Regions from separate parts of the Streptomyces sp. NPDC051214 genome, predicted to be linked through region 2. Evidence: riboswitches for the same ligand, from Rfam matches in the RefSeq annotation. Region 2 holds a riboswitch; the other holds the start of a gene.
What was found. A riboswitch is a leader RNA that binds a small molecule or an ion and turns the genes downstream of it on or off. The one in region 2 is predicted to bind S-adenosylmethionine.
Positions count from the first base shown of each region.

Region 1 (14,220 bases), on a different contig from region 2:
CCTGGCGGTCTCAAGCTGGGCGGCCTGGGTCCGGTCAGTGAAGGCCTGTTCGGCTGGATCTTCGGTCTCGGCACGCTGATCGCGGTCGCCGTGTGGGTCGCCGCTCGGACCGCAAAGGCCAAGAAGTCATGAGTAGCCAAGAGAAATCAGAAGAGAACCTGCCCAGCGTGCAGGAGACCGAGCACGGCTCGGTGGCGGTCGCGGACGAGAACCCGTTCGCCGACCCGGGCCTTCCGCCCCATGAGCACCGTGTCCAGGACATCGACGAGCGGGCCGCCAAGCGGTCCGAGCGTGCGGTCGCCTTCCTGTTCACGTTGTCGATGCTGGCCACGATCGGCTTCATCGCCTCCTACGTGGCGTTCCCGGTCGACAAGCGCATCTACGTCTTCCCGATCGGCCACATCAGCGCGCTGAACTTCTCCCTGGGCATGACCCTGGGCGTGGCGCTCTTCTGCATCGGCGCGGGCGCGGTCCACTGGGCCCGCACCCTGATGTCCGACGTGGAGGTCGCCGACGAGCGCCACCCGATCGAGGCCGAGCCCGAGGTCAAGGCCAAGGTCATGGCCGACTTCAAGGCCGGTGCCGCGGAGTCGCAGTTCGGCCGGCGCAAGCTGATCCGCAACACGATGTTCGGTGCGCTCGCCATGGTGCCGCTCTCCGGCGTCGTCCTGCTGCGCGACCTCGGTCCGCTGCCGGAGGACAAGCTGCGGCACACCCTGTGGGCCAAGGGCAAGCTGCTCGTGAACATGAACACGAACGAGCCGCTGCGCCCGTCGGACGTCCAGGTCGGCTCGCTGACCTTCGCCAAGCCCGAGGGCCTGGAGGAGCACGATCACGACTTCCAGAAGGAGATCGCCAAGGCGGCCCTGATGATCGTCCGGATTCAGCCGGACAACATCAAGGACAAGCAGGAGCTCGAGTGGTCGCACGACGGTGTCGTCGCGTACTCGAAGATCTGCACCCACGTCGGCTGCCCGATCTCCCTGTACGAGCAGCAGACGCACCACGTCCTCTGCCCGTGCCACCAGTCCACCTTCGACCTCTCCGACGGTGCCCGAGTGATCTTCGGCCCGGCCGGTCACGCGCTGCCGCAGCTGCGCATCGGCGTGAACGAAGAGGGCTACCTCGAGGCGCTCGGCGACTTCGCTGAGCCCGTCGGTCCTGCTTTCTGGGAGCGCGGATGAGCACTTCGGCGAACGAAAACCGTAAGAAGGAGGCGCCCGCCGGAGAGCGGGTGGCCGACTGGGCCGACGGACGTCTGGGGATCTACTCCCTGGCCAAGGCCAACATGCGCAAGATCTTCCCGGACCACTGGTCCTTCATGCTCGGTGAGATCTGCCTCTACAGCTTCATCATCATCATCCTCACGGGTGTGTACCTGACCCTGTTCTTCCACCCGTCGATGAACGAGGTGGAGTACCACGGCAGCTACATCCCGCTGCAGGGCCAGCTGATGTCCGAGGCGTTCAACTCGACCATGCACATCAGCTTCGATGTGCGCGGTGGTCTGCTGATCCGGCAGATCCACCACTGGGCGGCGCTGATCTTCCTCGCGGCGATGTTCGTGCACATGATGCGCGTCTTCTTCACGGGTGCCTTCCGCAAGCCCCGCGAGGTCAACTGGGTCTTCGGGTTCCTGCTGTTCGTCCTGGGCATGTTCACCGGCTTCACCGGTTACTCGCTCCCCGACGACCTGCTCTCCGGTACCGGTGTGCGCTTCATGCAGGGCGCCGTCCTGTCCGTGCCGATCGTGGGCACGTACCTGGCGATGTTCCTGTTCGGCGGGGAGTTCCCCGGCGGCGACTTCGTGGCCCGGTTCTACTCGGTGCACATCCTGCTGCTGCCGGGCATCATGCTCGGGCTCGTGGTGGCGCACCTGATCCTGGTCTTCTACCACAAGCACACCCAGTTCGCGGGTCCCGGCAAGACGAACAAGAACGTCGTCGGCATGCCGCTGCTTCCCGTGTACATGGCGAAGGCCGGAGGCTTCTTCTTCCTGGTCTTCGGTGTGATCGCGGCCATCTCGGCGATCGCCACGATCAACCCGATCTGGGCGCTCGGTCCCTACCGTCCGGACCAGGTCTCCACCGGAGCACAGCCCGACTGGTACATGGGCTTCTCCGAAGGCCTGATCCGTGTCATGCCGGGCTGGGAGATCAACGCCTGGGGTCACACGCTCGTCCTGGGCGTGTTCATCCCGCTGGTGATCTTCCCGCTGGTCCTGGTCGCGATCGCGGTCTACCCGTTCATCGAGTCCTGGGTCACCGGCGACAAGCGCGAGCACCACATCCTGGACCGACCGCGCAACGTCCCGACCCGTACGGGCTTCGGCGTCGCGTGGATCACCTGGTACATGGTGCTGCTCATCGGTGGTGGAAACGACCTCTGGGCCACGCACTTCCACCTGTCGATCAACGCGATCACCTGGTTCGTGCGCATCGCCTTCTTCGTGGCACCGGTCCTCGCCTTCATCATCACCAAGCGGATCTGCCTGGGTCTGCAGCGGCGTGACCGGGACAAGGTCCTGCACGGCCGCGAGTCGGGCATCATCAAGCGGCTGCCGCACGGTGAGTTCATCGAGGTCCACGAGCCGCTCAACCAGGAGCAGCTGCACACGCTCACCGCGCACGAGCAGTACGCGCCGCTCGAGATCGGCCCCGCGGTCGACGAGAACGGCGTCGAGCGCAAGGTGACCGGTTCGCAGAAGCTCCGGGCCAAGCTCAGCAAGGGCTACTACGGGGAGGACAACCAGATCCCCAAGCCCACCACCGAGGAGTACAAGGAGATCACCAGCGGCCACGGCCACCACTGATCACCTGAGACTCTGACCAGGTCGCCACGGCGAGAGCCCTGTCCATGCGTTCCACTGCATGGACGGGGCTCTTTGCCGTCCCCCGGGCTGGATAAGGTGTTCCTGTCCCGTGTCTAGACGAACCCAGGAGCGGCAGATGAGCGCTGTGACCCCCGCAGGAGGCAACACCGCGGCGGCCCGTTCCTGGCCGGGTGTGCTGAACGGACTGCTCGAAGGACGTGACCAGAGCACCGAGGACACGGCCTGGGCCATGGACCGCATCATGCGGGGCGAGGCGACCGACGCGCAGATCGCGGGCTTCGTCGTCGCCCTGCGGGCCAAGGGCGAGACCGTGGAGGAGATCTCCGGCCTCGTCCGCACGATGTACGAGCACGCCAACGTGATCGAGGTGCCGGGGCAGACCGTCGACATCGTCGGCACCGGCGGTGACGGCGCCAAGACCGTCAACATCTCCACGATGTCCGCGATCGTGGCCGCGGGCGCGGGCGCGAAGGTCGTCAAGCACGGCAACCGCGCGGCCTCCAGCGCCTCCGGGGCCTCCGACGTCCTGGAGAAGCTCGGGGTGAACCTGGAGCTGCCGCTGAACCGGGTCGTCGAGGTGGCCGAGGAAGCCGGGATCACCTTCTGCTTCGCCGTGAAGTTCCACCCGGCGCTGCGGCACGCGGGAGCGGCGCGCAGCCAGTTGGGCATCCGGACCGTCTTCAACGCCCTCGGTCCGCTCACCAACCCGGCCAGGGTGCGCGCCCAGGCGGTCGGCGTCGCCGACCCGAGGATGGCGCCGATCGTGGCCGGAGTCTTCGCCGAGCGCGGCAACTCCTCCCTGGTCTTCCGCGGCGACGACGGTCTCGACGAGCTGACGACCACGGCGACGTCCCGGGTGTGGGTGGTGCGGGACGGGGCCGTGCGCGAGGAGGCCTTCGACCCGCGGGACGTGGGCATCGACCTCGTCCCCGTCGAGGCGCTGCGGGGCGCCGACGCCTCGTACAACGCCGAGGTGGCGCTGCGCCTCCTGGACGGCGAGAAGGGCCCTGTGCGGGACGCCGTCCTGCTCAACACGGCGGCGGCCCTGGTGGCCCTCTCGCCGGGCGAGGGGACCCTGGTGGAGCAGATCGGCGCCGGCATCGCGAAGGCGGCGGAGTCGATCGACTCCGGGTCGGCGAAGAAGGCCCTGGAGCTGTGGGTGGCGGCCAGCAACCGGTGAGTGTGGTGCCCACCGCGGTCCGGATGCCGGACTGCGGTGGGCACCGAGAAGATCGTGTGGCAAGATGCTGCGCAGGTCATGAGTGACAGCGATTAGGCCCCGGCTCGCTGTCCGGCAACCCTCCGTCCGTGGCGGGGTGCCCCGGGTGAAGACCAGGCCGTGGACAGCAAGGTCCATGGCAAGCGCGGACCCCTGCGAACAACCCTGGGGTCCTGGTCCTCAAGGGAGCAGTCTCGTGAGCAAGCGAATGCGATAGGGCTTTCCGGCCCCTTTTCCGCACCCCCTTTTTTCTTCGTCACTGCGGCGCCGTACGCGCGCTCTCGCAGTGAACTCGCCTGCCTTCCCACGGGAGTTCGCCATGTCTGTCACCACCGCTGCCGCCGACCAGATCGTCTGTGCCGCCCCGCTGCCCGTCCTCGGCCGTGACGTCACCGTGCCGCTCGTCACCGGCGGCGAGGTGACCTACGCGGCGCTCGACTACGCGGCCAGCGCCCCGGCCCTGCAGCGGGTGTGGGACGACGTGGCCGCCTACGCGCCGTACTACGGCAGCGTGCACCGCGGTGCCGGGTACCTCTCGCAGCTCTCCACCGACCTCTTCGAGAACAGCCGGGTCACCGTCGCGGAGTTCCTCGGCTGCCGCGAGGACGACCAGGTCGTCTTCACCCGATCGACCACCGACTCGCTCAACCTGCTCGCCGCCGCGCTGCCCGCCGACTGCCAGGTGTTCGTCTTCGAGACCGAGCACCACGCCTCCCTGCTTCCGTGGCGCGACGCCCGCGTGACGTACCTGAACGCCCCGCGCACCGCCGACCAGGCCGTCGCCACCCTGGAGCGCGCCCTCGCCGACCGCGACCCCTACGGACCGGCCCTCGTCTGCGTCACCGGCGCCTCGAACGTCACCGGCGAACTGTGGCCGGTCAAGGAGCTCGCCGCCGCCGCTCACGCCCACGGCGCCCGCATCGTCCTCGACGCCGCGCAGCTCGCGCCCCACCACCCGGTCTCCATCAGCGAGCTCGACGTCGACTGGGTCGCCTTCTCCGGCCACAAGCTGTACGCGCCCTTCGGCTCCGGCGTCCTCGCCGGCCGCTCCGACTGGCTGAAGGAAGCCGACCCCTACCTCGCCGGCGGCGGCGCGTCGCGGAAGGTCGCGCGGCGTACGGACGGCGGCGTGGACGTCGAGTGGCACGACACCGCCGCGCGGCACGAGGCCGGATCGCCCAACGTCATCGGCGTGTACTCCATCGCCGCCGCCTGCAAGGCGCTGACCGAGGCGGGCTTCGACGAGCTCGTCGCCCGTGAGCGTCACCTCATCGCGAAGGTCCGCGAGGGCCTCGCCGAGGTGCCCGCGGTGAAGGTGCTCTCGCTCTTCGGCGACGACGCGCCGCGCGTCGGCGTCATCTCCTTCGTCGTGGAGGGCTGGAACAGCTCGCACTTCGCCGCCGCGCTCTCCGCCGAGTACGGCATCGGCGTACGCGACGGCCTCTTCTGCGCCCACCCGCTGGTGCGCACCCTCCTCGGCAGCGACCCGCAGACGCAGGGCGAGTGCGGCGCCCCCGAGGCCGCGCCCGGCGAGAAGTCGCTGAACGCGATCCGCGTCAGCTTCGGCGCGGGCACCCCGGACGAGCACGTGGAGCGTTTCGTGCGCGCCGTCAAGGAGCTCGTGGCGGACGGCGCGCGCTGGAACTACCGCACGGAGGACGGGCGTTGCGTGCCGGACACCAGCGCGGCCTGAGCCTTGGTCCGTCCCTTCAGGCGTGACCCCAGGACGATCATCCGCAGGGCGCGTTCGGTCGCGTCGGTGAGGAATTCGCCGCCACGGCCGAGCGCCTCGGTGAGCGAGACCGGCGCGGGCAGGATCGCGCTGTAGGCGTCCACGCCCTCCGCCCGTACGTGATGGGCGCCCTGGCCGATGGTGCCCGCGAGGACCAGGACGGGGCGGCCGAACCGCTTGGCGCGGCGCGCCACTTCGGCGGGGACCTTGCCGCGGGGCGTCTGGTGGTCGAGGGCGCCCTCGGCGGTGACGACGAGGTCGGCGCGGGCCAGGCGGGCGTTCAGGTCCAGATGGTCCAGGAGGACGTCGAAGCGGGGGAGCAGCTGGGCGCCGAGCGCCGCGAGGCCGGCTCCCAGGCCGCCGGACGCGCCGGTGCCGGGGCCGAGGGCGAGGTCTCCCGTGGCGTGCAGGTCGCGGGTCAGGACGTGCGCCCAGTGTTCGAGGCCCGCCGCCAGCTGTTCGACCTGGGTGGGCGTCGCGCCCTTCTGGGGTCCGAAGACGCGGGCGACGCCGCGCTCGCCGGTCAGGACGTTGAAGGGGTTGCAGGCGACGCGGATCTCGGTGCCCCGCAGGCGGGGGTCGAGGCCCGAGGGGTCGATGCGGCTCAGCCGGGTCAACTCCCGTCCACCGCGTGGCAGTTCCCATCCGTCCGCGTCCAGGAGCCGGGCCCCGAGCGCCTGGAGCGCCCCCGCGCCCCCGTCCGACGTGCCGGAGTCGCCGCAGCCCACCAGGATGCGGCGGGCGCCCGCTTCGAGTGCGGCGGCGATCAGTTCGCCGACGCCGTACGTCGTCGTGGCGCCCGGGTCGCGCAGATCGCGGGGGACCAGCGAGAGCCCGGCCACGGCCGCCATCTCCACCACCGCCGTGCCGTCCGGGAGCAGCGCGAAGTGCGTGCCGATCCGCTGGCCGACGGGCCCGGTGGCGGGCAGCGCGACCAGGCGTCCGCCGCCCGAGGTGGCCAGGGCGCGCGCGGTGCCCTCGCCGCCGTCCACCAGGGGGATCAGATCGGTCTCGGCGTGCGGGACGACGCGGCGCACTCCTTCGGCGATGGCCTCGGCCGCGGACTGCGCGGTCAGGGACTCCTTGAAACCGCTGGGGGCGATGGCGAAGTGGGTCAGCACGTGGGTCTCCAGAGTGGGTTCAAGGGCGGGATCAGCGGACGGGTACGCCGAGTAGCGGCCAGAGCGCCACGGCGAAGAGCAGGACGAGGGCGGCGGTCAGCGGCGCCAGGACCGCCGAGAGGCGCAGCAGGTCGCGCGGGGTGTAGGTGGGGGTGCCCGGGATGTCGGCGAAGAGCGTGACGGGCTTCGCCGAGGCGGGCAGGGTGTGGCAGAAGCCGGCGGCCGCCGTGGAGGCGAGCGCTGCGGCGACCGGGTTGACGCCCGCGCCGACGGCCGCCGCGACGACCAGCGGGACCAGGACGGACGAGCGGGCCGAACGGGACTGCAGGATCAGGTGCGCGGCCGTGCTGACCGCCACCACGAGGGCCAGGAAGAGCCAGGGCGGCACATCGAGGGGGACCCCGCCCACCAGCCACTTCGCCGCTCCCGACTCGGCGAGCGCGACGCCCATCGCCATCGTCGCCGCCATGAAGAGCAGCAGCGCCCAGGGCACGGTCTTCAGCGCGTCCTTGAGGCGTACGGTGCCCAGGGCGGGGGACGAGGCGACGACCGCGCCGATCAACGCGACGACAGCGGGCGGTACTTGGTGCAGCGGCTCGCTGCACCACAGGGCGACGACCGTGGCGAGGAGGAGCGCGCAGCGGGTCTCGGCGGGCTCCCAGGCCCCGGTGACCGGCTGCTCGCTGTGCTCCTGGAGCTGCTCGACGGTGATGTGCACCGGCCCCTTGCGGTCCTCGCGCCGCGTCGTCGTCAACAGGACGGCCTCCGCCGCCAGATGGGACGAGGCGACGGCGAGCGGAAGACCGAGCAGCATCCACTGCGTGAAGCCGATCCGCTCCCCGGTGGCCTCCCACAGCACGGACACCGTGATCAGATGCGCGCCCGCGCCGATCAGGGTCGCGACCGCGGAGAGCAGGATCACCGTAGGGAACAGCAGGGCGAGCATCACCACGAGGCGCCTGCGGTCGGCGAAGACCTTCGCGAGCGCCAGGAAGACCGGCAGCGCGAGCGCGGCGCGGCCCGACGTGGCGGGCACCGCGAAGGCCGTCACGACCAGGGCGGCCGTCGTCAGATGCGTCAACTGCCGTACCGTGCGCGCCCCGCTGACGAGGAAGGCCGCGGCCCGGCCCGCCAGACCGCTGCGGGCGACCGCGGCCGCCAGCACGAAGGCGCAGATCAGCAGCCAGACCGTCTCGTCACCGAGGGTGCCGAAGAGGGTGTCGCTGCTGATCACCCCGGTCGCGGTGAGCGCGAGCCCGGCGCCCAGCGCGATGTACGTGTCGTCGATCGGGGTGCTGATCCACGCGCAGGTCGCCAGGGCGAACACGCCGAGGGTGATGCGTGCGTCGCCGCTCAGGCCGGGGAGGTTGCCCGGCACCAGGAGCAGCGCGCACAGGCTCAGCGCGACGCAGAGGGTGAGGGCTTGGCGGGGGTTCAGGGTCACGCACCGAGCCTCGGGTCCGGCCGTGAGTCCTCAATGAGCCGCGGATGAAGGGAATTTCACCCGGGAGGGCGCGAGGCCGGAGAGGGTGCCCTTCACCCCGGCAGGCGGTACCCCATCCCGCGTACGGTCTCCACGCGCTGCGCGCCCAGCTTCTTGCGCAGCGCCCGGACGTACACGTCCACGATGTTGGACCCGGGGTCGAAGTCGTACCCCCACACGTGCGACAGGATCTGCTCCCGCGAGAGCACCTGCCCCGGGTGGCGCAGGAAGAGTTCGAGCAGCACGAACTCACGCGCCGTCAGATCCACCGTCCGCTCACCCGAACGCGCCCGGCGCGTGCGCAGATCCAGCGTCAGGTCCCTGCCCCGCAGCACCGTCACCTCCGGGGCGCCCGCCGCCGTACGCAGCCTCAGGCGGACCCGCGCGAGGAGTTCCTCGAAGCGGAACGGCTTGGTCATCCAGTCGTCGGCGCCGCCTTCCAGGCCCGCCACGGTGTCGCGGACGGAGTCGCGCGCGGTCAGCACAATGACCGGTGTGGTCACGCGGGCCTCGCGCAACTGCCGCAGGACCGTGAAGCCGTCCTTGCCGGGCAGGCCGATGTCCAGGACGACCAGGTCGAAACCGCCGGTCAGGGCGTAGTCGTAAGCCGCGTCGCCGTCGCCGACGACGCTGGTCGTGAAGCCGTTGGCGCGCAGGCCCTTCTCGACGAAAGAGGCGATGCGCTCCTCGTCCTCGACGATGAGGATCCGGTTCATGTCAGTCCTGCTTCCTGTTCTCGCAGGTCGAGTACGAAGGTGGCGCCGCCGCCTTCCGTGGGCCGCAGCTCGACCTGGCCGCCGTGTCCTTCGGCGATCGCCCGCACGATGGCGAGGCCGAGTCCTGCGCCGGTGGCGCGGGCACCACGGCGTGCGGTGCCGCGCCGGAAGCGCTCGAAGATCACCGCGGCGTCCTGTGCCTGGACGCCGGGTCCGCTGTCGGCGACGTACAACTCGACGCGGCCCGGCGTGCTGCGTGAGCCGATGCCGATGCGCTGGCCCGGGACGGTGTGCTGGACGGCGTTCTGGGCGAGCTGCACCATCGCCTGGGTGATGCGCTGCGGGTCGAGACCGGTCTCTCCGTCGGCCACTTCGGCCAGCTGCCAGTCCCGGTCGCCGAGCGCCCGTGCCTTGACGAAGACGTCCGCGGTCAGCTCGGCGAGCTGCACCGGCCGGGGGGTGACGAAGTCGGGCCGCTCGGACTTGGCGAGAAGCAGGAGATCCTCGACGATGCGGCTCATCCGGTCGAGTTCCTCCATGACGATCCGGACCGTCTCCTCCCGCTCACCCGGGTCGTCGCCCATCAGCTCCAGGTGACCGCGCACGATGGTGATCGGCGTGCGCAGCTCGTGCCCTGCGTCGTCGACGAACTCGCGCTGCGCCGCGAACGCGCGCTCCAAGCGGTCGAGCATGCCGTTGAATGTCTCGGCGAGCGCGGCGATGTCATCCCTGCCCTGCACCGGGATGCGCCGGGTCAGATCCTGCTCGGTGAGCTGCGCGGCGGTCGTACGCACCAGGCGTACGGGCTTGAGGATGCGGCCGGCGACCGCCCAGCCGATGCCGGTCGTCATCAGGAGCGCGACCCCGGAGATGGCGAGCAGCATCGTGAACACGTCGCCCGCCTTGGCCTGTTCGCCCTCCGGGTGGAAGGCGACGACGAACGCGGCCGCCGGATGCCCGGCGCTCGCCGCGATCTCCACCTTGGCCCAGCGGACCTCGCCCCGGTCGCGGTGCAGCGTGCCGGTCGCGTCGGGGGAGTCGAAGACCGTGCGCAGCGCGGCGGGGTCCTCGGCCAGCGGATGGTCCATCCGCTGCTCGCGTGCCTGCTCCTTCTTCGCGGGCGGCTTGCCGGAGCGGCCGACGAGACCGAGCAGCTCCTCGTCGGGGTCGGCGTACTGCCGGGAGAGGAAGAGCCGCAGGAGGGGATCGGGAGCGGTGAACTTCCGGCCCGTGTGCGGGTCGACGCCCTCCCTGGCGAGGTTGGTGAACTCCCCGGTCTCCTGGGCGAGCAGCCGGTCGATGCGGTGGTCGACGTCGCGCAGCAGGACGGAACGCGTGGTGGCCGCGACCGCGGTGAGCGCGACGGCCATGACCACGAGCAGCCAGAGCAGGATGCGGACACGGGCGGATATCCAGCGGTGCGGGCGCTCAGCCGTCGTCACCGGGACCGTCGTCGTCGTTGTCGCCCTGTCCGCTGCCTTCGTTGCCGTCGTCGTCGTCATCGCCCGTGGAATTCTCGCTCACCGGCGGCGGGGACACCGTCTCGTCGCTGGGTGTCGGCCGGGGCGTGGTGGGCTTCGCGGACGGCGACGGCGAAGAGGACGACGACGGCGACGACGACGGGGAGCCGCTCTCCAGCTCCACCTTGGGCGGGGCCTTGGGCGGCTCGGGGCTGTCGGTCAGGGCGTAGCTGGTCGCGGCGATGCCGAGGGGGATCGCCACGACGGCGGCCAGAGCGGCCATGCGGTGGGAGAAGACCATGAGGGTGAGCGTGCGGGGCGTAGCGCGTCAGAAGCATGAGCCGCAGATGAAGAAACCTTCATCCGGCTCGCGCGGCCGACTGACGACGGGTGTCCGGGGCCGGACGCCTCAGGTGCCGACGCCTCAGGAGTCGAGGCCGATCGCGAACGCCGCCTCGAGGTCGTGCTGCGAGTACGTGCGGAACGCGACGTGCGTGTCCGTCCCCTCCACGCCGGGGATCTTGCTGATCTTGCCGGGGATGACGTCGGCCAGATCGTCGTGGCGCGAGACGCGCACCATGGCGATCAGGTCGTACGTGCCGGTCACGGAAAAGACCTCGCTGACGCAGTCGAGTGCGGCGATCGACTCGGCGATCTCCGGGATCCGGTCCACGCTGGTCTTGATGAGCACGATCGCGGTGATCACGGCTGACTGTCTCCCTCGGTAACCGGTGCTGGCCTCTTCACTCTAGCCGTCCTCCTATAGCGCACCCACGCGTACAGAAAGCCCAGCGAGAACCCGACCAGGTGCGCCAGATACGCGACCCCGGGACCCTCCGCGCCCTGCCAGGCCGCGAGCCACTGCAGCACCACCCAGAACGGCAGCACCACCCATGCCGGGAACCGCAGCGGCAGGAAGAAGAGGAACGGGAAGAGACTGGTGACCCGCGCCTTCGGGAAGAGGCTCAGGAAGGCGCCGAGCACCGCGGAGATCGCCCCCGACGCGCCCACCAGGGTCTGGTCGGAGCCCGCGTGGGCGACCGCGTAGGCGAACAGGGCGAGATAGCCGCAGCCGAGATAGAAGAGCGCGAACTGGACGTGCCCCATCCGTTCCTCGGCCATCGCCCCGAAGACGAAGAGGAAGAGCATGTTGCCCAGGAGATGCAGCCAGCTGCCGTGCACGAAGAGCGCGGTGGCGGGGGCCAGCAGGGGCCGCGCCGCGCCGCTGAACAGCTCGGAGGGAATCACGCCCCAGCGCTCGAAGTAGGCCTGCTGGGCGGCGAGCACCGAGTCGCCGGTTCCGTACGCGGGATTGAACCCGGAGACCGGCGAGATCACGAAGACCAGACAGCAGGCGGCGATCAGGCCGTACGTCACCGGGGCGGACTGCCCCCTGAGCATCCGGGCCGCCGTCGTACCCCATGTCCTGATCATGAACAGAGCATGACGTAAGGGCAGCAAACCGTACAGAGTGCCCCGCCGCGTGGGAGGCCGCCGCATGGAGACCCTTACAGGCCTTAGGGTTACGGGCACCACGCACCATGGAATTCCGAAGGAAAGCGAACAGCCACGATGACGGTTCCTCTGCCGACCGACACCACCAGGTGGCGCTGCCAGCTCTGCGGCAACCTCACGCGCTTCGACGTGACCCGCAGTTCGAAGGTCGTCGAATATGTGCACCTCGACCTGGCCGGTGAGTCGAACGTCGAGGAACGCGAGGTGGTCAGTGAGACCATCGAGTCGGTGCGCTGCCGTTGGTGCAACGCGGTGGACCAGGTGGAACTCGTGGACAGGCCGGGCGCCGGCTCCTGAGGGAGCGGGCCCCGCACAGCTAGTGGGGTGACGGATGGTGGAGAGCGCGAGCGGGGAGCCGGACGACGGCGCCGCTGAGGTGCTCGACCGCCCGCTGCCCGACGGAGTGCGCCGACGGGTCGTCCAGATCGTCTCGGACGGCTTCGGCGGCCTCACGGTCAGCGAACTGCCCGCACAGCTGCGGCAGTACGCCCGCTTCACGCCGACCCGGCGGACGAAGTTCGCGGGCAACGCGATGGCGGCGGCCCTGGAGGGCGACGCGCTCTTCCGGCAGCGCATCGGCGAACGTCTCAGAGAGGCGCAGCCCGAGCTCACCGGCGCCCTGGACGCGGGCTCACCGCCCCCGGCCGCGGACCCCCTCGATGTGGCGGCCGCGGCCTATGTGCTGCGTCCCACCGGCTGGGTGAAGCTGGTGACCGCCGCGGGCGAGGAGGCCCTGCGGGCGGACGCCGAGCGCGTCGACGACGAGACCCGGGCCGAGCTCGAACGGCTGCGCGAGGAACTCGCGGCGGCACGCGGCCAGACGAAGGCCGAGACCGAGCGGCTGCGCACGGAGCTCGAGTCGGCGAAGAAGGAAGCCGAATCGATGCATCGCAAGCTGCGCGGCGCCCTCAGCGACGTCAAGCGCGGCGAGGCGGCCCTGCGCAAGGCCGCAGCCGAGTACGACGCCGCGCGGGCCGACGGCCAGGCGCAGCTGTCCGCCGCCGAGAGCGAGGGCCGGCGGCTCAAGGCCCGGCTCAGCGAGACCGAGGCCGCCCTCGAGGCCAGCCGCAGGGCGGCGCGCGAGGGCCGCAGCGTCGAGGACATGCGGGTGCGGCTGCTGCTCGACACGGTGCTCGAGTCCGCCCAGGGGCTGCGCCGCGAACTGGCCCTGCCGCCCGTCTCCGTGCGGCCCGCCGAGACCGTGGACGCGGTCGAGCCGGGGCGGATGACACCGAAGGACATCGCCGCGCGGGCGCTCTCCGAGAACGACCCGGCGATCATCGACCAACTGCTCGCGCTTCCGCAGGCGCACATGGTCGTGGACGGCTACAACGTCACCAAGACCGGCTATCCGACGATGCCCCTGGAGAAGCAGCGGCTGCGCCTTCTCGGCTCGCTCTCGCAGCTCGCCGCGCAGACCGGCGCCGAGATGACCTGTGTCTTCGACGGGGCCGAACTCGCCGCGCCCGTACTGCTCGCGCCGCCGCGCGGGGTGCGGGTGCTGTTCTCCAAACCGGGCGTCACCGCGGACGAACTGATCCGCCAGCTGGTGCGCGCCGAGCCTCCGGGGCGCCCCGTGGTCGTCGTCTCGACCGACCGCGAAGTGGCCGACGGGATCGCGAAGGCGGGTGCGCGGCCCGTCGCTTCGGCCGTCCTTCTGAAGCGGCTCTCGCGAGGCTGACGCGCGCCGTTTGCGCGCGCCCGGCGTACGCCGGTTTCGCACTCCTAAAGGCGTGCACGTAACTCCTGTGCCCTATGCCCGAATTGGGGCGCCGACCACGCGACGTAGCGTCAAGAGGTCATCACCGGCTGTGCGTTATCGGTAAAATATGCCTCCCGCACCCCACTTTTTGCCGGTCAGGATTTGAACTGATCACAAGAAGGTCACTAGGGTCTCGCCTCGAACCTCCGCTCGGTTGATCACCCATCCGGGGTGACAGCGGTGGTACCCGCCGACCGGTCCTCGGTAGGCGGCTGGAGGAAGAAGGAGCCGCCTTCGTGGCGTCCCACCGTCGACCCAAGCAGCCGAGCCGCGCGCGCGTGACCGTGCTCACCGCCACCGCCGCCGCTGCCGTCGCACTCACCTCCCAGGCGGCCAACGCGACGCCGAGCGAGAAGCCGAGCAAGGACGAGGTCAAGTC
Region 1 covers NZ_JBFBAT010000009.1:241,266-255,485, reverse strand. The annotation lists gene AB0M70_RS24825 (c-type cytochrome) at 1-132, shown strand, start outside; gene AB0M70_RS24820 (Rieske 2Fe-2S domain-containing protein) at 129-1,184, shown strand; gene AB0M70_RS24815 (cytochrome bc complex cytochrome b subunit) at 1,181-2,812, shown strand; gene trpD (anthranilate phosphoribosyltransferase) at 2,949-4,013, shown strand; SAM riboswitch class IV at 4,088-4,204, shown strand; gene AB0M70_RS24805 (aminotransferase class V-fold PLP-dependent enzyme) at 4,372-5,745, shown strand; gene AB0M70_RS24800 (glycerate kinase) at 5,697-6,905, opposite strand; gene AB0M70_RS24795 (SLC13 family permease) at 6,937-8,349, opposite strand; gene AB0M70_RS24790 (response regulator transcription factor) at 8,442-9,104, opposite strand; gene AB0M70_RS24785 (HAMP domain-containing sensor histidine kinase) at 9,101-10,546, opposite strand; gene AB0M70_RS24780 (small secreted hydrophilic protein) at 10,533-10,865, opposite strand; gene AB0M70_RS24775 (Lrp/AsnC ligand binding domain-containing protein) at 10,989-11,270, opposite strand; gene AB0M70_RS24770 (rhomboid family intramembrane serine protease) at 11,267-11,998, opposite strand; gene AB0M70_RS24765 (hypothetical protein) at 12,137-12,376, shown strand; gene AB0M70_RS24760 (NYN domain-containing protein) at 12,411-13,760, shown strand; gene AB0M70_RS24755 (NlpC/P60 family protein) at 14,078-14,220, shown strand, end outside.
Region 1: another riboswitch for S-adenosylmethionine. It lies ahead of AB0M70_RS24805 (aminotransferase class V-fold PLP-dependent enzyme); the one in region 2 lies ahead of thrC (threonine synthase).

Region 2 (14,220 bases):
GCAAATGGGCAGTGCACTTTGGCTACTTCTTGTCGCCCTCGGGGCGACTTCGTATATGCGCTCGGCACAAACGGGGAAGCTCGCTTCCCAACTGTACCGCGCTCAACCACATGGAATTGCCCCCTCCGTTTCTCTCGCGGAGGGGGCAATGACCATTACGCAGGGTATTTCCTTAAAGAATCAACCAGGATCAGCCACCCGCGACGGCGGGGATGATCGAGACGCCCGCGCCGTCCGGTGTCGCGGTCTCAAGACCCTGCTCGAAGCGGACGTCGTCGTCGTTCACGTAGACGTTCACGAAGCGCCGCAGCTTGCCCTGGTCGTCCAGGACACGGGCCGCGATACCGGCGTGCTTGGCCTCCAGGTCGGCGATGACCTCGGAGAGGTTCGCACCCTCGGCGGCGACCTCGGACTGACCGCCGGTGTAGGTGCGAAGAATGGTGGGGATACGGACGTTCACGCTCATGGGATTCACCTCGGGGTATGCGGGCCCCGTAAGGGGCGCGGGGAACTGCGCGACCAGCCACGACGGTCCGCAGAGGGAAGGAAGGCTCAGGCCCTACGGCGGCTAACCGGCAAGCCCCGCGGAGCGAAACGCCTCAAGGCTGGGCTTGATCGTCGCGGTCGCCTGAGACGTCTCGGCAACAGCGTCGAGGGTCTTGAGGCCGTCACCCGTGTTCAACACCACCGTGGTGAGCGCCGGGTCGATGAGCCCCGCCTCGAGCAGCTTCTTCGTGACGCCGACCGTCACACCGCCCGCGGTCTCCGCGAAGATCCCCTCGGTCCGCGCGAGCAGCTTGATCGCTTCGACGACCTGCTCGTCGTTCACGTCCTCCACCGCACCGCCCGTGCGACGCGCGATGTCCAGGACGTACGGCCCGTCGGCGGGGTTGCCGATGGCGAGCGACTTGGCGATCGTGTTCGGCTTCTGGGGGCGCACGACGTCGTGTCCGGCCTTGAAGGCGGTGGACACCGGCGAGCAGCCCTCGGCCTGGGCGCCGAAGATCTTGTAGGGCTTGTCCTCGACGAGGCCGAGCGCGATGAGCTCCTTCAGACCCTTGTCGATCTTCGTGAGCTGCGAGCCGGAGGCGATCGGGATGACCAGCTGGTCGGGGAGGACCCACCCCAGCTGCTCGCAGATCTCGTACGCGAGGGTCTTGGAACCCTCGCCGTAGTACGGCCGCAGGTTCACGTTCACGAAGCCCCAGCCCTCGCCCAGCGGGTCGCCGATGAGCTCGGAGCAGAAGCGGTTCACGTCGTCGTAGTTGCCCTCAATGCCGACGAGCTCGCCGCCGTAGACCGCGGCCATGACGACCTTGCCCTGCTCCAGGTCGTGCGGGATGAACACGCAGGAGCGGAAGCCGGCGCGGGCCGCTGCGGCGCCGACGGCGCCCGCGAGGTTGCCGGTGGAGGAGCAGGAGAGCGTGGTGAAGCCGAAGGCGCGCGCGGCCTCGATGGCCTGGGCGACGACGCGGTCCTTGAAGGAGTGCGTCGGGTTGCCGGAGTCGTCCTTGACGAACAGCTTGCCCTGCTCGACGCCGAGCTCACGGGCGAGGTTGTCGGCCTTGACGAGCTTGGTCCAGCCGGGGTTGATGTTCGGCTTCTCGGCGACGTCGGCCGGGACGGGCAGCAGCGGGGCGTAGCGCCAGATGTTGTCGGGGCCGGACTCGATCTGCTTCCGCAGGGCCTCGGGGTCACCGGTCGGCAGGTCGTACGCCACTTCGAGCGGGCCGAAACAGGCCTGACAGGCGAAGATCGGGCCGAGGGCGTAGAGCTCGCCGCACTCGCGGCACGAGAGGCCCGATGCGGGGCCGAGGTCCACGGAACCCGTGGACGTGGAGTCGATCGAGGGGGTGGTGTCGTTCGTTGCGACAGTCTGCGCAGCCATGGAGGCGAGGCCCTTTCTCCTCATCTTCCTCGCGACGCATCTCGCCGCGAGACGGAATTGGCACCTTCCCCACCGAGACCTCGCGTGCGCGGTCGGCGGGATGGTTGCCGGGGCTTCAACGGGCCGTATCCCTCTGCCCCTCTGGATGAGCGGTATGGCGCCGGGGGCTTCTGGGGCCCCAGGGCATTTGTGACGCGATGACCCCGGCATGCGATGGTCATCGGCGTTGTTCAAGACTGTAACCGACGGCCTGGACCCTTGAGATAGTCGTCCGAACCGCGAGATGGATCACATGTAGGCCACACACAGGAGGAGCCACCCGTGCTGGAAGAGGCCGAGCGCTGGCTGACCAGGCGTTCCTGGTCCGTTGCCGACCGTCCGCTCAGCGCACTCGTCGACGCCAAGCGGGCGTCGGGGGCCTCGGTGAGTGTCGTCCTGCCCGCGCTCGACGAGGAGGGGACGGTCGGCGAGATCGTCGCCGAGATCCGCCGTGAGCTGGTCGAGAAGGCCGCTCTCGTGGACGAGCTCGTGGTGATCGACTCCGGCTCGCGGGACCGTACGGCCGAGGTCGCGCGGAAGGCGGGCGCGCGGGTCGTGCACCGGGACGTGATCCTGCCGCGCATCCCGGCCGTGCCCGGCAAGGGCGAGGTCATGTGGCGCTCGCTCCTGGTGACCGGCGGTGACATCGTCGCGTTCGTCGACGCGGACCTGCGGGAGTTCTCGGCGGACTTCGTCACCGGCACAGTGGGCCCGCTCCTGACCGAGCCCGACGTGCAGTTCGTGAAGGCGATGTACGACCGCCCCCTGGGTGAGACCGCGGGCCAGGGCGGCCGGGTGACCGAGCTGATGGCGCGCCCGCTGCTCAACATGCACTGGCCCCAACTCGCGGGATTCGTCCAGCCGTTGGGCGGCGAGTACGCGGCGCGCCGGTCTCTCCTGGAGCGGCTGCCGTTCCCCGTCGGATACGGGGTGGAGCTCGGCCTCCTCGTGGACGCGCTGCACACCGTGGGTCTCGACGCGCTCGCGCAGGTCGACGTCGGGGTGCGCAAGCACCGGCACCAGGACGGGCAGGCGCTCGGCCGGATGGCGGCGGCGATCTACCGGACGGCGCAGTTGCGGCTCGCGCGCGGCCATCTCGTACGCCCCGAGCTCACCCAGTTCGAACGGGGCGCGCAGGGGTTCGAGCCGCGGACCCATTCGGTGGACACCGAGGAGCGCCCGCCGATGGGCGGCATCGCGGAGTACACGGCTCGCCGCGTGGCGTGACCGCCAAAGCCGGGCATTTTGTCTACATTCCCCACTTATGTGGGTCACGCAAGCATGGGGAAGCGCGCTACGGATCGGTGCCGTGGCCTTGGCGACGGCCACTCTCACGGCAGGAGCACTCGGCGCGTCCGCCGCGGCGGACGCCGGCACCGGTCCGAGGATCAGCCACACCGAGGACATCGCCCGGTGGACGCAGGCGCACCCCGCGCCACCGGAACAACAGGGCGCGCCCGTCCCCCGGGGGGAACTGGCCAAGTCGGGCAGCGACTCGGACACGATGCTGTACGCGGGTCTGGCGATCTCCCTGTGCGCACTGGGAGCGCTGGCGGTGGCGGCTGCGAGGAGCAGGCGCGACTAGCTTCGACTAGGGCCCTTCGGACGTGTTTGAGGCCCCGCCCCAGGGGCTAGGTTCGCCACATGGTCTCCGAGCACGCTTCCGCCCAGGTCCTCGTCGCGTCCAACCGCGGCCCCGTCACGTACGCCCTGGAGGAGAACGGGGAACTGACGGCCAAGCGGGGCGGCGGCGGCCTCGTCTCCGGGCTCAGCGCGATCGGCGGCTCCGACGGCGACGACGCGGCCCTGTGGGTCTGCGCGGCGCTGGGCGACGGCGACCGGGAGGCCGTGCGGCGCGGGGTGGGCGAGCCCGGGGTCCGGATGCTCGACATCGATGCCCAGGTGCACGCCGACGCGTACAACGGGATCGCCAACTCGGTGCTGTGGTTCGTCCACCACATGCTCTACCAGACGCCGCTGGAGCCGGCCTTCGGCCCGGAGTTCCGGGCACAGTGGGCGGCGTACGAGACCTACAACCGGGCCTTCGCCGAGGCGCTCGCGGAGAGCGCGGGAGCGGACGCGGCGGTCCTCGTCCAGGACTACCACCTGGCGCTGGTGCCGGGGATGCTGCGCGAGCTGCGCCCCGACCTGCGCATCGGCCACTTCTCGCACACACCGTGGGCGCCGGTGGACTACTTCCGGATGCTCCCGGACGACATCGCGGAGCAGCTCCTTCGCGGCATCCTGGGCGCCGACCGCGCGGCCTTCCTGACGGGCCGGTGGGCGGACGCGTTCACGGAGTGCTGCGTCGCCGTCCTCGGCGGTACGTCCGGCACGCGGATCGGGGTGCACGGGCTCGGGGCGGACGCGGACTTCCTGCGGGAGCGGTCGCGGCGGGCGGACGTGGAGGAGCGCCTTGTCGCGCTGCGGGAGCAGATCGGGGGCTCCGGCGACCGCAAGGTGATCGTCCGCGTGGACCGTACGGAGCTGTCGAAGAACATCGTGCGGGGACTGCTCGCCTACCGGGAGCTGCTCGAGTCCCGCCCGGAGTGGCGGGAGCGGGTGGTGCACGTCGCCTTCGCGTACCCCTCGCGGCAGGACCTCGCGGTGTACCGCGACTACACGGCGGAGGTCCAGCGGGTCGCCGACGAGATCAACTCCCGCTTCGGCGTGGAGGGCTGGACCCCGGTCGTCCTGCACGTGAAGGACGACTTCGCGCGCTCGCTCGCGGCGTACCGCCTGGCGGACGTGGCGCTGGTGAATCCCATCCGGGACGGGATGAACCTGGTCGCCAAGGAGGTGCCGGTCGTCTCCGACGACGGGTGCGTCCTCGTGCTGTCGCGGGAGGCGGGGGCGTACGAGGAGCTGGGCGAGGATGCGGTCGTCGTGAACCCGTACGACGTCACGGGGACTGCTGTCGCGTTGCACGCGGCGCTGACGATGCCGGAGGGTGAGCGAGCGGAGCGTACGAAGCGTCTCGCTTCAGCGGCTACGGCTCTCCCCCCGGCCCAGTGGTTCCTGGACCAGCTGCGGGCGCTGAGGGCCTGAGTTTTCCCCAACCCCGCCCCTTCCCGGCTGTGACATTTGCGGCTGCGCCGCGCAGGGGCTCCGCCCCAGACCCCGCTCCTCAATCGCCGGAGGGCTGAAAATTCAGCCCGTCCGGCGTTTGAGGACGAACTCGGCGGAGCCGGTGATTGACGGCAAGCAAGGCCCCCGCGCCAGAGCGGGTTTTCGGGAAGGGGCGGGGTTGGGGACTAAAAAGTCCCTACGCCAGCCTTGCGGCAACCGCTCCCAGCAGCTCCACCACACCCCCCGGCCCGTCCACCACCAAGTCCGCCCGCTCGGCCAGCTCCGCGACCTCCGCACTGCCACTGCACACAAGCAGCCCCCGCACCTGGTCGGAGCGGAGCTTCTCCACGGCCGCGAAAGCAGGCAGGTCGCCCAAGTCGTCGCCCGCGTAGAGCACCGTCTCCGCCCCTACCTCCCGCACGTAGTCCGCGAGCGCCACGCCCTTGTCCATGCCCGGCGGCCGCAACTCCAGGACCAGACGCCCCGGTTCGACGATGAGGCCGTGGCGGGACGCCAGCTCCGCCAGCGGGCCCCGCAGCGCCTCGAAGGCGGCCTGCGGATCGGCCGCACGGCGCGTGTGGACGGCGACCGCACGGCCCTTCTCCTCTATCCACGTACCGCGCCACGCGCCCATCGTGTCCAGGAATCCGGGCAGTTCGGCCCGCACGGCCGCCACCCCGGGATGCGGCTCCGCCGCGTGCACGGTGGACGAGACGGCGTCCCACCGCTCGGCGCCGTAGTGCCCGAGCACGACGAGGTGCTCGAGGCCCGGCACGCCCGCGAGCCCGCCGTACCGCACCGCCACACCCGCGGGACGCCCGGTGACGACCGCGACGGAACACACCTTCGGCGCGAGCGCGGCGAGGGCGGGGACGGCGTCGGGGTGGGCGCGGGCCTGCTCGGGGTCGGGCACGATCGGGGCGAGCGTGCCGTCGAAGTCGAGCGCGATCACGGCTTTTCCGGGGCGCGCGAGCAGCGCGGCGAGGCCCTCGCGCCCGGCGGGGGTCACGGGCTCGGGCAGCTCGGGAGAGGACGTCGAGTACACAGGGTCACCCATGGGCCCGACCCTACGCTCAACGCTCCCCGCGCCGGGACTCCCTGACCCGCCGAAGCCGGTTGACGGTGACCGGATCGTGCGCGAGGGCGCGGGGATCGTCGAGCAGGGCGTTCAGGAGCTGGTAATAGCGGACCGGCACCAGGCCGAGCTGCTCGCGCACGGCCCGCTCCTTGGCGCCGGGACCGGTCACCCAGTCACGGCGCTCCAGGGCGAGGATCGCGCGGTCACGCTCGGAGAGCCCGGTGTCGGGGAACGTGTCGTCCTGGGCTGCGTCCCGCGCGTCGTCGTCCTGGGCATCCGTCATGCCGGTCACGCTATTCCGAGTTCTCCTCGGTCGCCGCCTTGGACTGGATCTGGCTGAGGATCGACGCCGGATTGCCGTTCGTGTCGACGGCCTTGCCGATGTACTTCTTGACCTGGACGGACACCTGCGCCCAGGACGTCTTGCCCACGGGGTACAGCTGCGAGGTGGGCAGCTCGTCGAGGAACTCGGCGAGCGCCTTGTCGTTCTTGTTGCCCGTCATCGCCTCGGCGGCGGAGTTCGTGACCGGCAGCAGGTCGTACTCGCGCGAGAAGTCCAGGACGTTCTTCGTGCTGTAGGCGAAGTCGAGGAACTTGCCGATCTCCTCGCCGTTGCCGCGCTGCTTGAAGGCCATCATCCAGTCGGCGACGCCCATCGTGGCCTGCGCGTGGCCGTTCACCCCGGGCATCGGCACCATGCCGTACTTCACGCCCTTCTTCGCGGCCATCTGCATCAGCGTGGGGTGGCCGTTGAGCATGCCGACGTCGCCGCGCGTGAACGCGGCGAAGGCCTCGGCGCGGTCGAGCTTGGCGGGGGGCGTGGGGCCCGTCAGGCCCTTGCCGACGAGCTCGTCCTTCAGCCAGGTGAAGGTCTTCACGTTCTGCGCGGAGTCGATGTCGTACGTGCCGACGTTGTCGGTGTAGCCGCCGCCACCGCTGAGCAGCCACTGCATCGTCTCGGCCTGCGCCTCTTCCTTGCCGAGGGGCAGGGCGTAGGGGATCTTCACGCCGCGCGCCTTGAGCGTCTTGGCGGCGGCCGCGAGCTCGCCCCAGCTCTGCGGCGGGGTGAGGCCGGCGTCCTTGAAGATCTTCTCGTTGTAGAAGAGCAGGCGCGTGGAGGAGGCGAACGGCATGCCGTACTGGACGCGCTTGACCTCGCCCGCCTCGGAGAGCGGGGCCATGAAGTCGGCCTGGGTGGAGATGGAGACCAGGTCCTCGGTGCGGTACAGCTTGTCCGCCGCGGCGTAGTCGGCGTACGCGCCGATCTGGGCCATGTCGGGGGCGTCGCCGGCCTTGACCATGTCCTTGACCTTGCGGTCGACGTCGGTCCAGGAGTAGACGCTGACGTCGACCTTGATACCGGGGTTCTCGGCCTCGAACTTCTCGGCGATCTTGTCCCAGTACTTCTGGGAGCTGTTGGCCTTGGAGTCGCCGTAGTCGGCGGCCACCAGCTTGAGGGTGACGTCGCCGGAGTCGCCCGGACCGCCGCAGCCGGCGAGTACCGCCGCCATGCCCAGTACGGCTATCGCCGCGGTCAGTCCTGTCGCGCGCCGCTGCACAGCTGTTCCCACCCTCGATGATCTTCGTGAACTGCGATTTTCCCTCGCGTATGGACACGAGGTCTACACCACCTCAGTATCGCTTGTGCAACGGCGTACCACTGACAGCCCACCGGCAAGGAGTCCCGACGCATGTCGCGTACCGCAGCAGAGATAGCAACTCAGCCCGCCTGCTGGCAGCGGGCGGCCGAGGCCGCTCCCACCTTCGACGGCCTGCCGAAGCCGGGCGAGCGGGTCGCCGTCACCGGGTGCGGGACATCGTGGTTCATGGCCATCGCGTACGCGGCGCTGCGCGAGGCCGCCGGACAGGGCGAGACGGACGCGTTCGCGTCGTCGGAGTTCCCGGCCGGGCGGACGTACGACCGGGTGGTGGCCATCACCCGGTCCGGCACGACGACGGAGGTCCTCGAGCTCCTCGGGCAGCTGAAGGGCGTGGTCCCGACCACGGCCCTGACCGCCGACCCGAAGACGCCGGTCATGGACGCGGCCGACTCGGTGGCGGTCCTCGACTGGGCGGACGAGGAGTCGGTCGTCCAGACCCGCTTCGCCACGACCGCGCTCGCCTTCCTGCGGGCGGGGCTCGGTGACATCCCCGGCGTGAAGTCGGTCGCCGAGGCGGCGGTGGACGCGGAGCTCGCGGTGTCGGAGCCGTTGCCCGCCTCCGTGGTCGGCGCCGAGCAGTGGACGTTCCTCGGGCGTGGCTGGACGTACGGTCTGGCCCTCGAGGCCGCGCTGAAGATGCGGGAGGCCGCGGGCGCCTGGACGGAGTCGTACCCCGCGATGGAGTACCGCCACGGGCCGATCTCCATCACCGGGCCCGGCCGGGTGGCGTGGATGTTCGGGGTGCTTCCGGAGGGACTCGCGGGCGATGTCGACCGGGTCGGCGGTGAGCTGGTGGCCCGCGAGGAGCTGGACCCGCTGGCGGACCTGATCCGGGCCCAGCGGCTCGCGGTGGCACTGGCCGAGTCGCGGGGCTTCGATCCTGACCGGCCCAGGAACCTGACGCGGAGTGTCATCTTGGGCTGATCCTGACCCGCCGCTTCGCGGCGGACGCTCCCCTCCCACCCGATGCCCCGCGGGGTGACGGGTGGGAGACATCCGCCGCGAAGCGGCGGTTTAGGGGGCACCCGCCCACCGGGGTAAGCGGCGATTGGCCGAAGTGGACTAGACCTCTCGCGGCGGAGGCGCGACACTGTCCCCCGTGAGACACGTCATCGCCCTCGATGTGGGCGGCACCGGAATGAAGGCCGCCCTGGTCGGGGCGGACGGCGCGCTCCTCCACGAGGCGCGGCGGGCCACCGGCCGCGAACGCGGTCCCGACGCCGTGGTCGAGTCCATCCTCGACTTCGCCGCCGATCTGCGCGCCCACGGGATCGCGGAGTTCGGGGAGTCCGCCGCCGCGGCCGGCGTCGCGATCCCCGGCATCGTCGACACCGAGCGCGGCACGGCCGTCTATGCCGCGAACCTCGGCTGGCGCGACGTCCCGATGCGCGACCTCCTGAGCCGGCGGCTCGAAGGCATCCCGGTGGCGCTCGGCCACGACGTCCGTACCGGCGGCCTCGCCGAGGGGCGGATCGGCGCGGGCAAGGGCGCCGACCGGTTCCTCTTCGTACCGCTCGGCACGGGCATCGCCGGGGCCATCGGGATCGGCGGCGGCATCGAGCCCGGCGCCCACGGCTCGGCGGGCGAGATCGGGCACATCATCGTGCGCCCCGGCGGCCCGCCCTGCGGCTGCGGTCAGCGCGGCTGCCTGGAGCGGCTCGCCTCCGCGTCCGCGGTGAGCGAGGCGTGGGCGGCGGCCAGCGGCGACCCGGAGGCGGACGCCGCGGACTGCGCGAAGGCCGTGGAGTCCGGCGACCCGCGCGCCCGGGAGGTCTGGCAGAACGCGGTCGACGCGCTCGCCGACGGCCTCATCACGGCCCTCACCCTCCTGGACCCGCACACTCTGATCATCGGTGGCGGTCTGGCCGAGGCCGGGGAAACCTTGTTCACACCCCTGCGGGCGGCCATGACGGAACGCATCGTCACGTTCCAGACCCAGCCCCTCATCGTCCCCGCCGCCCTGGGGGACACCGCCGGGTGCCTGGGCGCGGGCCTGCTCGCCTGGGATCTGCTCGAAGGAACCGCCGCCGACCCCACCCACTCCACGGAGGTAACCGCCTGATGGCCGCTAGCAAAGTTCTCGCCGGTGCTCAGGTGGTCCTGCCCACCGGGACGCTCTCCGGCGGCCGGGTGATCGTCGACGGTGCGCGCATCGTGGGGAGCACTCCCGCGGACGCCGAGATCATCGACCTCCCGCCCGGCCACTGGGTGGTCCCCGGCTTCGTCGACCTGCACAACCACGGCGGTGGCGGAGCCTCCTTCACCTCCGGCACGGTCGACGACGTACTCAAGGGCGTCCACACACACCGCCTGCACGGCACGACCACGCTCGTCGCCTCCACCGTCACCGGCGAGATGGACTTCCTCGCCCAGCGGGCGGGCATGCTCAGCGAACTGGCCGAGCAGGGCGACATCGCGGGCATCCACTTCGAGGGGCCCTTCATCTCGCCGTGCCGCAAGGGCGCGCACAGCGAGGTGCTCCTGCGCGACCCGGACCCCGCCGAGGTCCGCAAGCTGATCGACGCGGCCCGCGGCCGGGCGAAGATGCTGACGCTGGCCACCGAGCTGCCGGGCGGCATCGACTCCGTACGCCTGCTTGCCGAGCACGGTGTGATCGCGGCCATCGGGCACACGGACGCCTCGTACGAGCAGACCGTCGAGGCCATCGACGCGGGCGCCACCGTCGCCACGCACCTCTACAACGCGATGCCGGGTCTCGGGCACCGCGAGCCGGGCCCGATCGCCGCGCTCCTGGAGGACGAGCGGATCACCGTCGAGTTGATCAACGACGGCACGCATCTGCACCCCGCCGCGTTCGAGCTGGCCTTCCACCACGCGGGCGCGGCCCGCACCGCGCTCATCACGGACGCGATGGACGCGGCGGGCTTCGGCGACGGCCGGTACATGCTCGGCCCGCTGGAGGTCGAGGTCCTGGACAGCGTCGCGCGCCTCGTCGAGGGCGGTTCGATCGCCGGTTCGACGCTGACCCTGGACCGCGCGTTCAAGCGCTCGGTGACCGTGGACGGACTGCCGGTCGAGGACGTCGTGCGGGCCATCTCCGCCAACCCGGCCAGGCTCCTCGGGATGTACGACGAGATCGGCTCGCTCGAACCCGGCAAGGACGCCGACCTGGTGGTTCTGGACGCGGAGTTCGACCTGAAGGGCGTCATGCGCAAGGGCGAGTGGGTGGTTGCGCCCCATTAGGCGCAACTGGGGTGATTTCACCACCCGTTGAAGAGACAACGAACAGAAGGCGGTTGGCCCGGACCCCTGGGCCAACCGCCTTGTCTTTGGCATGATCAGCCCCGGAAAGAGACGCGCGGCAAGCGCGTGGCGCAGCGGACTCGGGGGTGAGTGACACGTGATCCTCACGGTGACGCTGAACGCCGCCCTGGACATCACCTACCGCGTCCCCGCCCTCGTCCCGCACGCCTCGCACCGCGTCACCGAGGTCATCGAACGGCCCGGCGGCAAGGGCCTGAACGTCGCCCGGGTCCTTGCGGCCCTCGGCCACGACGTGACGGTGACCGGCTTCGCGGGCGGCGACACGGGCCGCGTCCTGCACGAGCGCCTGGCGCGCGAGCCCCGCGTCACGGACGCCCTCGTGCCCGTGGCCGGCGCCACCCGCCGCACGCTCGCCGTCGTCGACGCGGCGACCGGCGACACCACCCAGTTGAACGAACCGGGGCCGGCGATCTCGCCCGCCGAATGGACCGCGTTCCAGGCGTCGTACGAGGAGTTGCTGCGCCGGGGCGCCGCCGCGGTCGCGCTCTGCGGAAGCCTCCCGCCGGGGGTCCCGGTCGGCGCCTACGCGACGCTCGTACGGGCCGCGCGCGCCGCCAAGGTCCCCGTGCTCCTGGACACCAGCGGGGAGGCGCTGCGCCGCGGTGTCGCCGCCCGCCCCGACATCGTCAAGCCGAACGCCGACGAACTGGCCGAGCTGACCGGCTCCCACGAGCCCGCCCAGGCGACCCGTGACGCCCGCCGCAGGGGCGCGCACGCCGTGGTGGCGTCCCTGGGTGCCGAGGGCCTGCGCGCCGTCACCCCGGAGGGCACCTGGCAGGCGGCCCCGCCCACCCGCGTGCGCGGCAACCCTACGGGCGCCGGTGACTCCGCGGTGGCGGGCCTGCTCTCCGCCCTGGTGGAGGAACTCCCGTGGCCGCGGCGCCTGGCACGGGCCGTGGCCCTGTCCGCGGCGACCGTCGCGTCCCCCGTGGCGGGCGAGTTCGCTCCCTCGACGTACGAAGACCTGCTCACGCGGGTCGCGGTGACCGGGGAGGCCACCGCGGCGTGAGATCACGCGTCACCGCGTGGGCGACGCACAACGGGCCGTGCCGGCCCAGGAATTGGGGACATTCATCGTGCCACTCGTATCCACCGGCGACCTGGTTTCCGACGCGCGCGCCACGGGGCGCGGGGTCGCCGCGTTCAACGTGATCACGCTGGAGCACGCCGAGGCGATCGCCGCGGGCGCCGAGCAGGCGGGCGCCCCCGCGATCCTCCAGATCTCCGAGAACGCCGTGAAGTTCCACGGCGGCAGCCTGTCCGCGATCGCCGCGGCGGCGACGGCGGTGGCGAAGGCCTCATCGGCTCCGCTCTCCCTGCACCTGGACCACGTCATGGACCCGGAGCTCCTGCGGGCGGCGCACCCCGAGGGCTTCAGCTCTGTGATGTTCGACGCGTCGAAGATGACGTACGACGAGAACGTGAAGGCGACCGCGGACGCGGTGCGCTGGGGCCACGAGCGGGGCATCTGGATCGAGGCCGAGCTGGGCAAGGTGGGCGGCAAGGAGGGCGAGGCCCCGCTGGACGCGCACGCGCCGGGCGTCCGCACGGACCCCGCGGAAGCGGCGGCCTACGTGGCCGGCACGGGAGTCGACGCCCTCGCGGTGGCGGTGGGCTCATCCCACGCGATGACGTCCCGCACGGCAACGCTGGACCACGAGTTGATCGACTCCCTCGCGACAGCCGTACCCGTGCCTCTCGTGCTGCACGGCTCAAGTGGCGTACCGGACGCGGAGATCCGGCGGGCCGTCGCATCCGGCATGGTGAAGATCAACGTCGGCACGGCCCTCAACACGGCGTTCACGGGCGAGGTCCGCGCCTACCTCGCCACCCACGAGAGCGGCGTCGACCCCCGGAAATACCTCGCCCCGGCTCGCGAGGCGATGGCCGGGACGGTGGCGGGGTTCCTGGGGCTGCTGACGCGACCCCAGGAGTGACCCCGAAGGAGGAGCGGGCGCCTCAGCCGTTGCTGCCCTCCACGAGCCACATCTGGTCGATGTTCGCCCCGGAGGTGCCGCACAGGTCGCTCTGGGCGCAGGTGAGCGTGACCGAGTTGGTGCCCTTGGTGAGCTGGACCACCGCCCAGGTGTTGGTCCAGCCCTTCTCCCAGTCCCCTTCCTCCGCGTGGGCGAAGTTCTTCATGTTCAGGGGACGGGTCTGCTTCTTGCCGTTCACGAGGATCGTGGCGTTGGAGTCCTTGCCGGGGACGCCGTAGTTCACGTGCAGGCTGTACGAGCCGGCCTCGGGGATGCCGTTGACGGTCCACGTCACCTGGGCGCCGACCTTGTCGAACCCGGACACGTAGACGCCGCCCTCGGACTCCGCGCCCTCTATGTCCGAAGCCGTGGTCGTGCCGCCCTCCAGCTTCAGGGCCTTCGCGTCGGTCTTCGGGAGGTCCGCGGCCGGCTTCTCGGGCTTCTTCGTCGGCTTCTCGCTGGGCTTGACCGTCTCGCCCTGCGTCGAGCCGCCGCCCGCTTCCTTCTTGCCGCCCTCGTCGCCGCCGCCGAACACCATCGCGGCGCCGATCCCGATGGCGACGACCGCGACGACCGAGATCGCCGCGATCAGGAGGCCCTTCGTGTTGGGGCCGCTGCCGCGACCGCCGGAGCCTCTGGACGCCGGGGTGTACTGCGGGGTCGTCGGAGCCCCGCCGAGCTGCGTCTCCGGAGCGGCGTAGTGCGCGTTCGGCTGGCCGTACGCCTGCTGCTGCGGCGGCACCTGCTGGCCGTACGTGGGTGCGGCCTGCGTGCCGTAGGTGTTGGGCCGACGGTCACCGACCGCGCGCACGTGGTTGTACGAGGACCGCGGACCGGGGTACCCGTAGCCGCCCCCGCCGCTGGGCGGGGTGGCGCCGGCCGCCTGTCCGTCTTCGTACAGATAGCCGAACGGATCGTCGTCGCCCTCCGGCGGGTTCGGCGTCTGGTCGCCGTTATTGCCGGGCGTCATTCGCAGGTCACTCCCTCACATCGCTGACCGGGGGAGCCTACCCGCTCCGAGTGAGGTCACGGGGTGGCGTTGACCTCATCCGTACCGTCAGCCCGCCCGCCTGTGCTGCTTGGCACGGGAGCGTTTCTCCACGTACATCCGCTGGTCAGCGGAGTGCAACACCTCGTCGGCCGACATCCCGCAGTGGGCCCACCCGATGCCGAAACTGGCACCGACCCGGACCGCCCTGCCGTCCACCCGGATCGGCGGGATGA
Region 2 covers NZ_JBFBAT010000007.1:465,995-480,214, forward strand. The annotation lists gene AB0M70_RS21130 (MoaD/ThiS family protein) at 191-466, opposite strand; gene thrC (threonine synthase) at 569-1,888, opposite strand; SAM riboswitch class I at 1,906-2,040, opposite strand; gene AB0M70_RS21140 (glucosyl-3-phosphoglycerate synthase) at 2,210-3,154, shown strand; gene AB0M70_RS21145 (hypothetical protein) at 3,237-3,512, shown strand; gene AB0M70_RS21150 (trehalose-6-phosphate synthase) at 3,572-4,975, shown strand; gene otsB (trehalose-phosphatase) at 5,193-6,053, opposite strand; gene AB0M70_RS21160 (DUF3263 domain-containing protein) at 6,070-6,357, opposite strand; gene AB0M70_RS21165 (extracellular solute-binding protein) at 6,368-7,585, opposite strand; gene AB0M70_RS21170 (sugar isomerase) at 7,766-8,659, shown strand; gene AB0M70_RS21175 (ROK family protein) at 8,835-9,797, shown strand; gene nagA (N-acetylglucosamine-6-phosphate deacetylase) at 9,797-10,939, shown strand; gene AB0M70_RS21185 (1-phosphofructokinase family hexose kinase) at 11,097-12,029, shown strand; gene AB0M70_RS21190 (class II fructose-bisphosphate aldolase) at 12,097-12,957, shown strand; gene AB0M70_RS21195 (carbohydrate-binding protein) at 12,980-13,966, opposite strand; gene cdgB (diguanylate cyclase CdgB) at 14,054-14,220, opposite strand, start outside.